Regions from separate parts of the Pseudomonas sp. App30 genome, predicted to be linked through region 1. Evidence: riboswitches for the same ligand, from Rfam matches in the RefSeq annotation. Region 1 holds a riboswitch; each other region holds the start of a gene.
The links. Region 1 has a riboswitch for cobalamin ahead of cobW (cobalamin biosynthesis protein CobW). Riboswitches for the same ligand answer to the same signal wherever they lie in the genome.
Positions count from the first base shown of each region.

Region 1 (3,178 bases):
TGCCGAGGTCGCCACCGGGCCGGCCTGTTCCCCCAGCATCAGCAGGGTGTAGGCGGGCGCCCGGCCCAGGCGCGCCAGCTCCTCGTTGGCCGAGGCGAACACCTGCATCGGCCCGGTGACGTCCAGGCTCATCACCTCGGGATAAATCAAACAGGCAATCCGGCGCATAAAAACTCCTGGCTCAATTCTCCGTAGCAGCGGCCACCTGTGGGAGCTGGCTTGCCAGCGAGCTTTTAGGGCCTCAACAGCTCGCTGGCAAGCCAGCTCCCACAGGGCTGCCGCTGCTACAGGGGTTGTCTGTAAAGGTGCGCGTGGCCGGCGCGGTAGAGCGCCGACTCGCCGAAACAGTCAGTGTCCAGCACCCGCCCGACGAGGATCAGCGCCGTGCGGCGGAAACCCTTCGCCGCTACCTTGGCTTCAATGTCCGCGAGGCTGCCGGTGACCCAGTCCTGGTCCGGCCAGCTGGCCTTGTGGATCACGGCGATGGGGCAGTCGGCACCATAGTGGGGCAGCAACTCCAGCACGATTTTCGACAAATGCTGCACGCCCAAATGAATGGCCATGGTCGCGCCGTGGCGCGCCAGGTCGTGCAGGGCTTCGCCTTCAGGCATCGGCGACTTGTCGGCATATCGGGTCAGGATCACCGTCTGCGACACCCCCGGCAGCGTCAGCTCGGCGCCCAGCAGGGCTGCGCAGGCGGCAGTGGCGGTGACGCCAGGGATGATTTCGAAGGGAATGCCGCGTGCGCGCAGGCAACGGATCTGCTCGCCGATGGCGCCATACAGGCTCGGGTCGCCCGAATGCACCCGCGCCACATTCTGGCCGCGGGCGTGGGCGGCGGCCAGCAGGTCGATGATCTGCTCCAGGTGCAGCTCGGCGCTGTTGACCACCTGTTCGGCCTGGTGGCCTTCGAGCACGGCGGCGGGAACCAGGGAGCCGGCGTAGATTATCACCGGGCACTGGCGGATCAGCCGCTGGCCCTTGACGGTGATCAGTTCCGGGTCGCCGGGGCCGGCGCCGATGAAGTAGACGGTCATGTGCAAATCCTGAAGAAAACGAATGCTGCTTGAGCGAAATTCAAGTGCGAGGCGGTGATTATCCGGGAATCGGGCCCGCTTGTGCCAACGCCAGGGTGGCTTTGGCGTTCTTTTGCCGGCTGACGCGCAGCTGGCTGCCGGCCCCGGCCAGCGCCAGCGCGGCGCTTTCGGCCACGCCGTGGCAGCCGGTGTGGCTGAAGGCGACGGCGGAGCGGTGGGTCAGCCGGGGCTCGAAAGGCGCGAGCTGCGCGGCGCTGAAAAGCGTCAATGGCACGTCCAGCGCCTGCGCCAGTTCCAGCAGCCCGGCCTCGTCGGCCTTCAGGTCAATGCTCGCCACGCCCGTCACGTCGCCGCGGCTCAGGCCGTGGTGGGCGAGGGTGGTGTCGAGCAGGTCGGCCAGCACGCTGGCGGGGCAGCCGCGCTGGCAGCCGAAGCCGGCGTAGAGGTCAGGCATGGGAGGCGTCCGCACATTGCAAGCCACCACTATACCCGTAGCCGCTGCCGCAGGTAGCGGCTACGGGGCGATGTTGACCTTGCCCCCCACACTGCGTAGCCTTGCACCTTCGAGGTTCTCCGCCACGCGGAGCCAAGATGGGAATGCGGTCCAAGCCGCAGCTGCCCCCGCAACTGTAAGCGGTGCGCGCCCCGGCAATGCCACTGCGTTCCACGCGGGAAGGCGCCAGGGTCGGCTTTCTAGCCCACGCCGCAAGCCAGGAGACCTGCCTCGACAGACTTCCACTACAACCGGGCGGGGTGATCCGGTGGCGAATGCACCCGCGTGCCCGGCACCCGCGGTTCTCGTCCCGTTTGCCCGCCATATTGCCAAGGGCATCCGATGAAAACACTGGCCAAGCTTCCCGTCACCATCGTCACCGGCTTCCTGGGCTCGGGCAAGACTACCTTGCTGCGCCACATGCTGGACAACGCCCAGGGCCGCCGCATCGCGGTCATCGTCAACGAGTTCGGCGAGCTTGGCATCGACGGCGAAATCCTCAAGCAGTGCACCATCGGCTGCACCGAGGAAGAGGCCACCGGCCGCGTCTACGAACTGGCCAACGGCTGCCTGTGCTGCACCGTGCAGGAAGAATTCTTCCCGGTGATGCGCGAACTGGTGGCCCGCCGTGGCGACCTCGACCACATCCTCATCGAGACCAGCGGCCTGGCCCTGCCAAAACCGCTGGTGCAAGCCTTCCAGTGGCCGGAAATCCGCAGCGCCTGCACCGTCGACGCGGTGATCACCGTGGTCGACAGCCCGGCCGTGGCCGCCGGCACCTTCGCCGCCTTCCCGGACCAGGTCGACGCCCAGCGCAAGCTGGACCCCAACCTGGACCACGAATCGCCGCTGCACGAGCTGTTCGCCGACCAACTGGCCAGCGCCGACCTGGTGATCCTCAACAAGGCCGACCTGATCGAGCCCGAGGCCCTGGCCGCCGTGCGCCGCGAAGTGGCCGAGGAACTGCCGCCGGCGGTCAAGGTCATCGAAGCCAGCAGCGGCCGCCTGCCGCTGGACGTGCTGCTGGGCCTGGGCGCCGAGTCGGAAGAGCACATCGACGGCCGCCTGACCCACCACGATCATCACCACGACGACGATGATCACGACGACCACGACCACGATGCCTTCGACTCCATCTCCATCGAGCTGCCCGAAGCGCCGGAAGCCCAGCTGCTCGACGCCCTGACCACCCTGGTGGTCAAGCACGGCATCCTGCGGGTCAAGGGCTTCGCGGCCATTCCGGGCAAGCCGATGCGCCTGCTGATCCAGGGCGTGGGCACCCGTTTCGACAAGCACTTCGACCGCGCCTGGCGCGCCGAAGAAGCGCGTAGCACGCGCCTGGTGCTGATCGGCCAGGAGCTGGACGCGGCCCTGCTGGAAAGCCAGCTGCGCGCTGCCCTGAACGGTTAAGCCATGCACCTGCTGAGAACCCAGCCCGGCGGTTTCGTGCCGGACGACAGCATCGCCGACCTGGGCCAGACACCGGCCGAGCTGGTGATTCTCTGCAGCGGTGACTCGCACCTGGCGCTGCTGGCCGAGGCCGCCCGGCAACTGCCGGACGACTTCCCCAGCCTGCGCCTGGCCAACCCCATGCAGGTACAGAACCACGCCTCCGTGGACCTGTACGTGGACGAGGTGTTGCGCCACG
Region 1 covers NZ_CP133165.1:1,470,762-1,473,939, reverse strand. Annotated here, with positions in the region: gene RAM80_RS06555 (GlxA family transcriptional regulator) at 1-168, opposite strand, end outside; gene cobM (precorrin-4 C(11)-methyltransferase) at 285-1,037, opposite strand; gene RAM80_RS06545 (cobalamin biosynthesis protein) at 1,096-1,491, opposite strand; cobalamin riboswitch at 1,587-1,779, shown strand; gene cobW (cobalamin biosynthesis protein CobW) at 1,873-2,940, shown strand; gene cobN (cobaltochelatase subunit CobN) at 2,944-3,178, shown strand, end outside.

Region 2 (3,178 bases), 730 kb from region 1:
TCGCCAGCTAGCAGGCCCAGCAGCTCGGCGCGCTGGCCGTCAACGTCGGTCAGGGCGTCCAGCAGGTAGAGCATGCCGCCACATTCGGCCAGCAGTGGCTTGCCTTCGGCGTGGTGGCCGCGAATCGCCGCCAGCATCGGTGCGTTGGCGGCCAGGGTGTGGTGGTGCAGTTCCGGGTAGCCACCGGGCAGGTACAGGCTGTCGCAGGGCGGCAGCTGCTGGTCATGCACCGGCGAGAAGAAGCTCAGCTCGGCGCCCATGGCGCGCAGCAGGTCGAGGCTGGCGCCGTAGGTGAAGGCGAAGGCCTCGTCACGGGCGACGGCAATGCGCACGCCGGCCAGCAGCGGTTCGCACGGCACCGGGGTGGGCGCAGCGAAGGTCACCGGCGGTGGCAGCGCGACTTCGCAGCTTGCCGCCAGGGCATTGGCGGCCGCGTCCAGGCGCAGGTCCAGGTCGTTCAGCTCGCTGGCCTGCACCAGGCCCAAATGGCGGCTGGGCAGTTCGATGCCGGTCTCGCGAGACAACGCGCCGTACCAGCGCAGGCCTTCGGTGAGGCTGCCTTCAAGCAGTTGCGCGTGGCGCAGGGTGCCGACGCGGTTGGCCAGCACGCCGGCGAACGGCAGGTCCGGCTGGTAGCGCGCCAGGCCCAGGGCCAGGGCGCCGAAGGTCTGGGCCATGGCGGTGCCGTCGATCACGCCCAGCACCGGCACGCCGAAGTGCCGCGCCAGGTCGGCGCTGCTGGGGGTGCCGTCGAACAGGCCCATCACGCCCTCGATCAGGATCAGGTCGGCCTCGGCCGCCGCTTCCCACAGCAGGCGCCGGCTTTCCTCGGCGCCCACCATCCACAGGTCGAGCTGGTACACCGGCGCGCCACTGGCCCGTTCCAGGATCATGGGGTCGAGGAAATCCGGCCCGCACTTGAACACCCGCACCTTGCGCCCCTGGTTGCGGTGCAGGCGCGCCAGGGCGGCGGTGACGGTGGTCTTGCCCTGGCCAGAAGCGGGTGCTGCGATCAGCACCGCCGGGCAATGACGCGGCTGGGTCATAGCTCGATGCCCTTCTGGGCACGAATGCCGGCCTGGAAGGCGTGCTTGAGCATGCCCATCTCGGTGACGGTGTCGGCCAGTTCGACCATCTCGTCCTTGGCGCCACGGCCGGTGACCACCACGTGCTGCATGGCGGGACGCGCCTGCAGGTCGGCCAGCACCTGGTCGAGGTCCAGGTAGCCGTGCTTGAGGGCGATGTTCAGTTCATCGAGAATCACCAGGCCGATGCTCTCATCCTGCAACAGGCCACGGGACACTTCCCAGGCGGCCTGGGCGGCGGCGATGTCACGCTGGCGGTCCTGGGTTTCCCAGGTAAAGCCCTCGCCCATCACGTGGTAGCGCACCTGCTCGGGGAAGCGGCGGAAGAACAACTCTTCGCCGGTGGCGTTACGGCCCTTGATGAACTGCACCACGCCGCACTGCATGCCGTGGCCCATGGCGCGCGCGAGCATGCCGAAGGCCGAGCTGCTCTTGCCCTTGCCGTTGCCGCTCAGCACCAGCAGCAGCCCGCATTCGTTGGGCGCATTGGCAATGCGCTCGTCAATGATCGCCTTCTTGCGCAACATGCGCGCCAGATGGCGTTGTTCACGTTCCTGGAATTCACTCATCGCAGCTCTCCGCTACACCTGCACACAGGCGACATCGACGAAAAGCCGCCGCCCGGACGGACGCAGCACAGACTCGTCAATGCCGCTCTCACCCGCGCGACAGAACAAAAGGGGACCGGCAAGCCAGCGGCTTGCCAAGAAGGGTTCCAGGCCGGTCTCCGGACTCATGAGCGGGGGCATGCACACCCGGGGCCACGCGCCTTCCCGAGCCAATTCGGCCCAGTGGCGCCATGCGCGACCTTGACTCATTTACCGTTGCGGGGGCAGCGCCGGGCTCGCACGCCTGCGGCGGCTCACCGGCTTCCCTGTTTCACCCTGCCAGCCGTGGGGCTGCAGGGCACCTGAAACACGCCGGGAAGGTTAGAGGGTTGGGGGTGGGAGGTCAATTAAAGCTCGCCATACCTCCCCTGTAGCAGCTGCCGCCAGGCGGCGTCCGGCCCTGACGCGGCCTGGCTATTGCACCGCAGCGCCTGTGGACGCGGCCTTCGGCCGCTGCTACGGAACTCCCCGTAGCAGCGGCCAAAGGCCGCGTCACAGGGTTTTATTGGAACCACTGCCCTACCCCGCCCCTCTACAGCACATACCTCCGCCTCAGCGAGCAATTACAATGCACAAGACCCGCCTGGCCCTGATCATCCTCGCCTCCAGCACGCTGCTGGCCTGCGGCGAGTCCTCGACCCTGAAGGTGGCCGACGGCACCGGCCCGCACCCGCAGCTGCCAGCACCGAACAAGACACTGATCCCCACGGTGAACATCGCCGACGCCATCGGCTGGCCCGACGGCGAGAAACCCCAACCGGCCAAGGGCACCCAGGTGGCCGCCTTCGCCGAGGGCCTGGACCACCCGCGCTGGCTGTACGTGCTGCCCAACGGCGACGTGCTGGTGGCCGAGACCAACGCGCCGCCCAAGCCCGAGGACGCCAAGGGCATCAAGGGCTGGGTGATGAAGAAGGTCATGGGCAAGGCCGGCGCGGGGGTGCCCAGCGCCAACCGCATCACTCTGCTGCGCGACACCGACGGCGACGGCGTGGCCGACACCCGTACGGTGTTCATCGCCAACCTCAACTCGCCGTTCGGCATGACCCTGGTGGGCAGCGACCTGTACGTGGCCGACACCGATGCCCTGCTGCGCTTCCATTACGACACCGGCGCCACCGCCATCAGCGGCCAGGGCACCAAGGTGACGGACCTGCCGGGCGGGCCGCTCAACCACCACTGGACCAAGAACGTCATCGCCAGCCCCTCGGGCAACAAGCTGTACGTCACCGTGGGCTCCAACAGCAACGTCGGCGAGAACGGCCTGGACAAGGAAGAAGGCCGCGCGGCGATCTGGGAGGTGGACCGCGCCAGCGGCGAGCACCGCATCTACGCCTCCGGCCTGCGCAACCCCAACGGCATGGGCTTCGAGCCGCAGACCGGGCAGTTGTGGACCTCAGTCAACGAACGCGACGAGATCGGCAGCGACCTGGTGCCTGACTACATCACCTCGGTGAAGGACGGCGGCTTCTATGGCTGGCCGTTCAG
Region 2 covers NZ_CP133165.1:2,199,694-2,202,871, forward strand. Annotated here, with positions in the region: gene RAM80_RS10055 (cobyrinate a,c-diamide synthase) at 1-1,046, opposite strand, end outside; gene cobO (cob(I)yrinic acid a,c-diamide adenosyltransferase) at 1,043-1,654, opposite strand; cobalamin riboswitch at 1,786-2,014, opposite strand; gene RAM80_RS10065 (PQQ-dependent sugar dehydrogenase) at 2,262-3,178, shown strand, end outside.
Region 2: linked by a shared signal. The riboswitch ahead of cobO (cob(I)yrinic acid a,c-diamide adenosyltransferase) and the one ahead of cobW (cobalamin biosynthesis protein CobW) in region 1 are both predicted to bind cobalamin.

Region 3 (3,178 bases), 1.2 Mb from region 1:
TGAGCGATCACGACGACAACGTCATTCCCCTGCGCCGCACCAAGGTGTTCGAGGACGACGGCAGCGAACCGGCACTGCTCGACGAGGTCATGCGCCGGCTGATGGTGCAGACCTTCGCCGGCACCGACATCGACTGCGCCGCCATCCACACCCAGGGCCAGTACCGCCAGGCCCTGGCGTACATGATCCAGGGCATCCTCAACGGCCCCAACCCCGGCGACAACCTGCTGGCCTTTGCCCTCAAGACCATTCACATGTCCGGCGAGGAATTCGCCAAGCTCGACGGCTACGGCCCCAAGCTGTGCGCCCAGGCCCTGCTGGACATGGGCAACGGTGTGCCCGGCTCGGTGGAGAAGATGCAGCGGGTGCGGCGCATCCTGCGCAGCGGCCTGCACCCGGTGGGCCCGGACGATACCCCTTCCGAGCCCTGAGCGGCGTTACTCGGCGCTGGCCGCGGCGCGGTCGGCGCGCCACTGCGCCAAGGTGGCGTTGGCCTGTTGCAGCTGTTGCTCCAGGCGCGCCTCGCGCAGCACCTGGGCCTTGCTGGCCTTAGCCTGGGCCGCCTGCTCCTGGCGCAGCACCTCGATCTGCTGGGCCTGGGCCTCGCGCGCGCCCAACGCCTGAGCCAATTGCGTGGCCAGGGCCGTGGCCTCGGCGGCCTTGTCGGCCAGGGCCTGGGTGGCGGTGTCCTGATCCTTGCGCGCCTGGCGTGCCTCCACCAGCATGCGTTCGTTGTCGCGGTTCAGGCGCATCAACTCGTCCTGCTTGACGATCAGGCTCTGCTGCAACTGCCGCACTTCCACCTGCACCTGCTGCACCTGGCTTTCGTGGCGGCGCTGGTCCTGGTCGCGCTGCTCCTTCACCGCCTGGCGGTAGTGCTCCAGGGCGTCGCGGGCGTGCTGGTGCTTGTCTTCCAGCGAGCGGATGTGTTCGTCCTTCTCCTGCACGCGCAGTTGTAGGTCGCTGCATTCCTGGCCCAACCGCGCGTTGCGGGTGTGCTCGGCCTGCAACGAGGTGCGGCAGGTGGCCAGCTGCTCCGACTCACTGGCCAGGGCCTCGGCCTGGATCTCGAACTGCTGCAGCAACGCGGCGTGGGCCTTGGCGGCTTCGGCCAGGTCGGCTTCGAGCACGGCTTTCTGCAGGTCGAAACGCGCCTGGGCCTGCTGCACGTACTCGTCGCCCTCCTCTTTCAGGCGCAAAGCCAGGCGGCCTACCAGTTCGCCCAGCTCCTGGGTCAGGTGCTCGCGCGGGGCCTGGCGGCGCTGGTCGGTTTCTTCCAGCTCCTTGAGATAGCGGTGAATGGTGGTCTTCGAACCGGTGTTGCCCAACGCCACGCGCACGGCGTCGATGGTGGGGTTCTCGCCCCGCGCCAGCAGCGCCTCACGCGCCTTTTGCACCACTGCCTTGTTGATCCCACCCCGTGCCATGCCTGCTCCTTTGAAGTGTACTGCGGTATGTATTCTGTAATGGCGCGCAATATACCCCATTGGCGCGACGCTGCGTAGCCGCTGCCGCAGGCTGCGCTGGCCTTTTCATGCACTGGAGATATTCAGTGTTCATGCCGGCCAGCGCAGCCTTCGGCAGCGGCTACAGGATTGTATCGAGGCGCAGACATTGACCTGGATCCACATCAGTGGTCGAATGCGCGCCAGTTTCAGGTGCCCTCAGCCGCCGTGCTCAGGGTGAAACGGGAAGCCGGTGCGTCACTTTGGTGATCAGTCCGGCGCTGCCCCCGCAACGGTAAGCGAGCGAACGCGTCAACAGGCCACTGTGCATCGTGCATGGGAAGGCGGCGCGTTCATGCCCCTCGCAAGCCCGGAGACCGGCCTGCAAACGCTTCAATTGGCAACCCGCGGTGGGCGGGCGCAGGCCGGTTTCCGTGGGCGTTTGCGCCCGCGATTTGCCATGCGTGTCCCTCCGGGTTCATCTTTTCCTGACTGTAGTTGGAACAGCATGTCCCGCACTTCCCTGCTTCACCGCCTGGCCCCGTGCCTGGCCTTGTCCTTGCCCGTGCACGCCGCCGATGAGCTGGCGCTGCCGGCCACCACCATCAGCGAACGCGCCGACACCGCGCTGGCCACCCCTGGCACCGCAGGCTCGCGCCTGAACCTGACGCCGCTGCAAACCCCGGCCAGTATCAGCAGCCTCGACGAAGACGCCATCGACCAGCGCAACAACCTCACGGTGCAGGAAGCCGCCACCCGTGCGCCCGGCATCACCAGCATCGCCGCGCCGGGCAACGGCAATACGGCGCTGTCGGCGCGCGGCTTCAGCGGCCACGAGTCAGTGATGACCCTATTCGACGGCGCGCGCCTGTACACCGGCGCCGGCACCCAGACCTTCCCGGTGGACCCGTGGATGGTGGAGCGCATCGACGTGATCCGCGGCCCGGCCTCGGTGCTGAACGGCGAAGGTGCCACCGGCGCGGTGATCAACGTGATCCCCAAGAAGCCCTTCGAGGGCGCCATCAGCAACCACCTGCGCGTGGGCTACGGCAGCGACGACCGCCAGCAGACCGCGTTCGACAGCGGCGGCTCGCTGGGCGAGCGCCTCAGCTACCGGCTGACCCTGGACCAGCAAAGCAGCAATGGCTGGGTAGACCGTGGCCAGTCCTCAAGCCTGGCCTTCAGCGGCGCCCTGCGCTGGCAAGCCAGCGACGACCTGAGTTTCACCCTGGCCCATGAGCAGGGCGACAGCCGCCCCATGAGCTACCTGGGCACGCCGCTGATCGACGGCCACTACCACGACAGCCTGCGCGACAAGAACTACAACGTGCGCAACGCCGTGCAGCACTACGACGACCAATGGACCCGGCTGACCAGCGACTGGTCCCTGAGCGATGCCATCAGCGCCAGCAACGAGCTGTACTACATCAAGAGCCGCCGCCACTGGCGCAACGCCGAAAGCTACAGCTGGGACAGCAGCCAGGGCCAGCTGCTGCGAGGCAGCTACCTGGAAATCAAGCACCACGAAGAACAGTTGGGCGACCGCCAGACCTTCACCTTCGACCACCGCCTGTTCGGCCTGGCCAGCAAGACCGTGGTGGGCGCCGAGTACAACCGCATCCGCTTCGGCCTGGCCAACAACTCGCCCTACACCGATGTCGGTGGCGACTACGTAGACCCCTGGGCGCCGGCGCCGGGCTGGTTCCACAGCCAGTCGCCGTTCCAGGCCCTCA
Region 3 covers NZ_CP133165.1:267,190-270,367, forward strand. Annotated here, with positions in the region: gene RAM80_RS01210 (hypothetical protein) at 1-431, shown strand, start outside; gene RAM80_RS01215 (DNA-binding protein) at 438-1,427, opposite strand; cobalamin riboswitch at 1,640-1,846, shown strand; gene RAM80_RS01220 (TonB-dependent receptor) at 1,954-3,178, shown strand, end outside.
Region 3: linked by a shared signal. The riboswitch ahead of RAM80_RS01220 (TonB-dependent receptor) and the one ahead of cobW (cobalamin biosynthesis protein CobW) in region 1 are both predicted to bind cobalamin.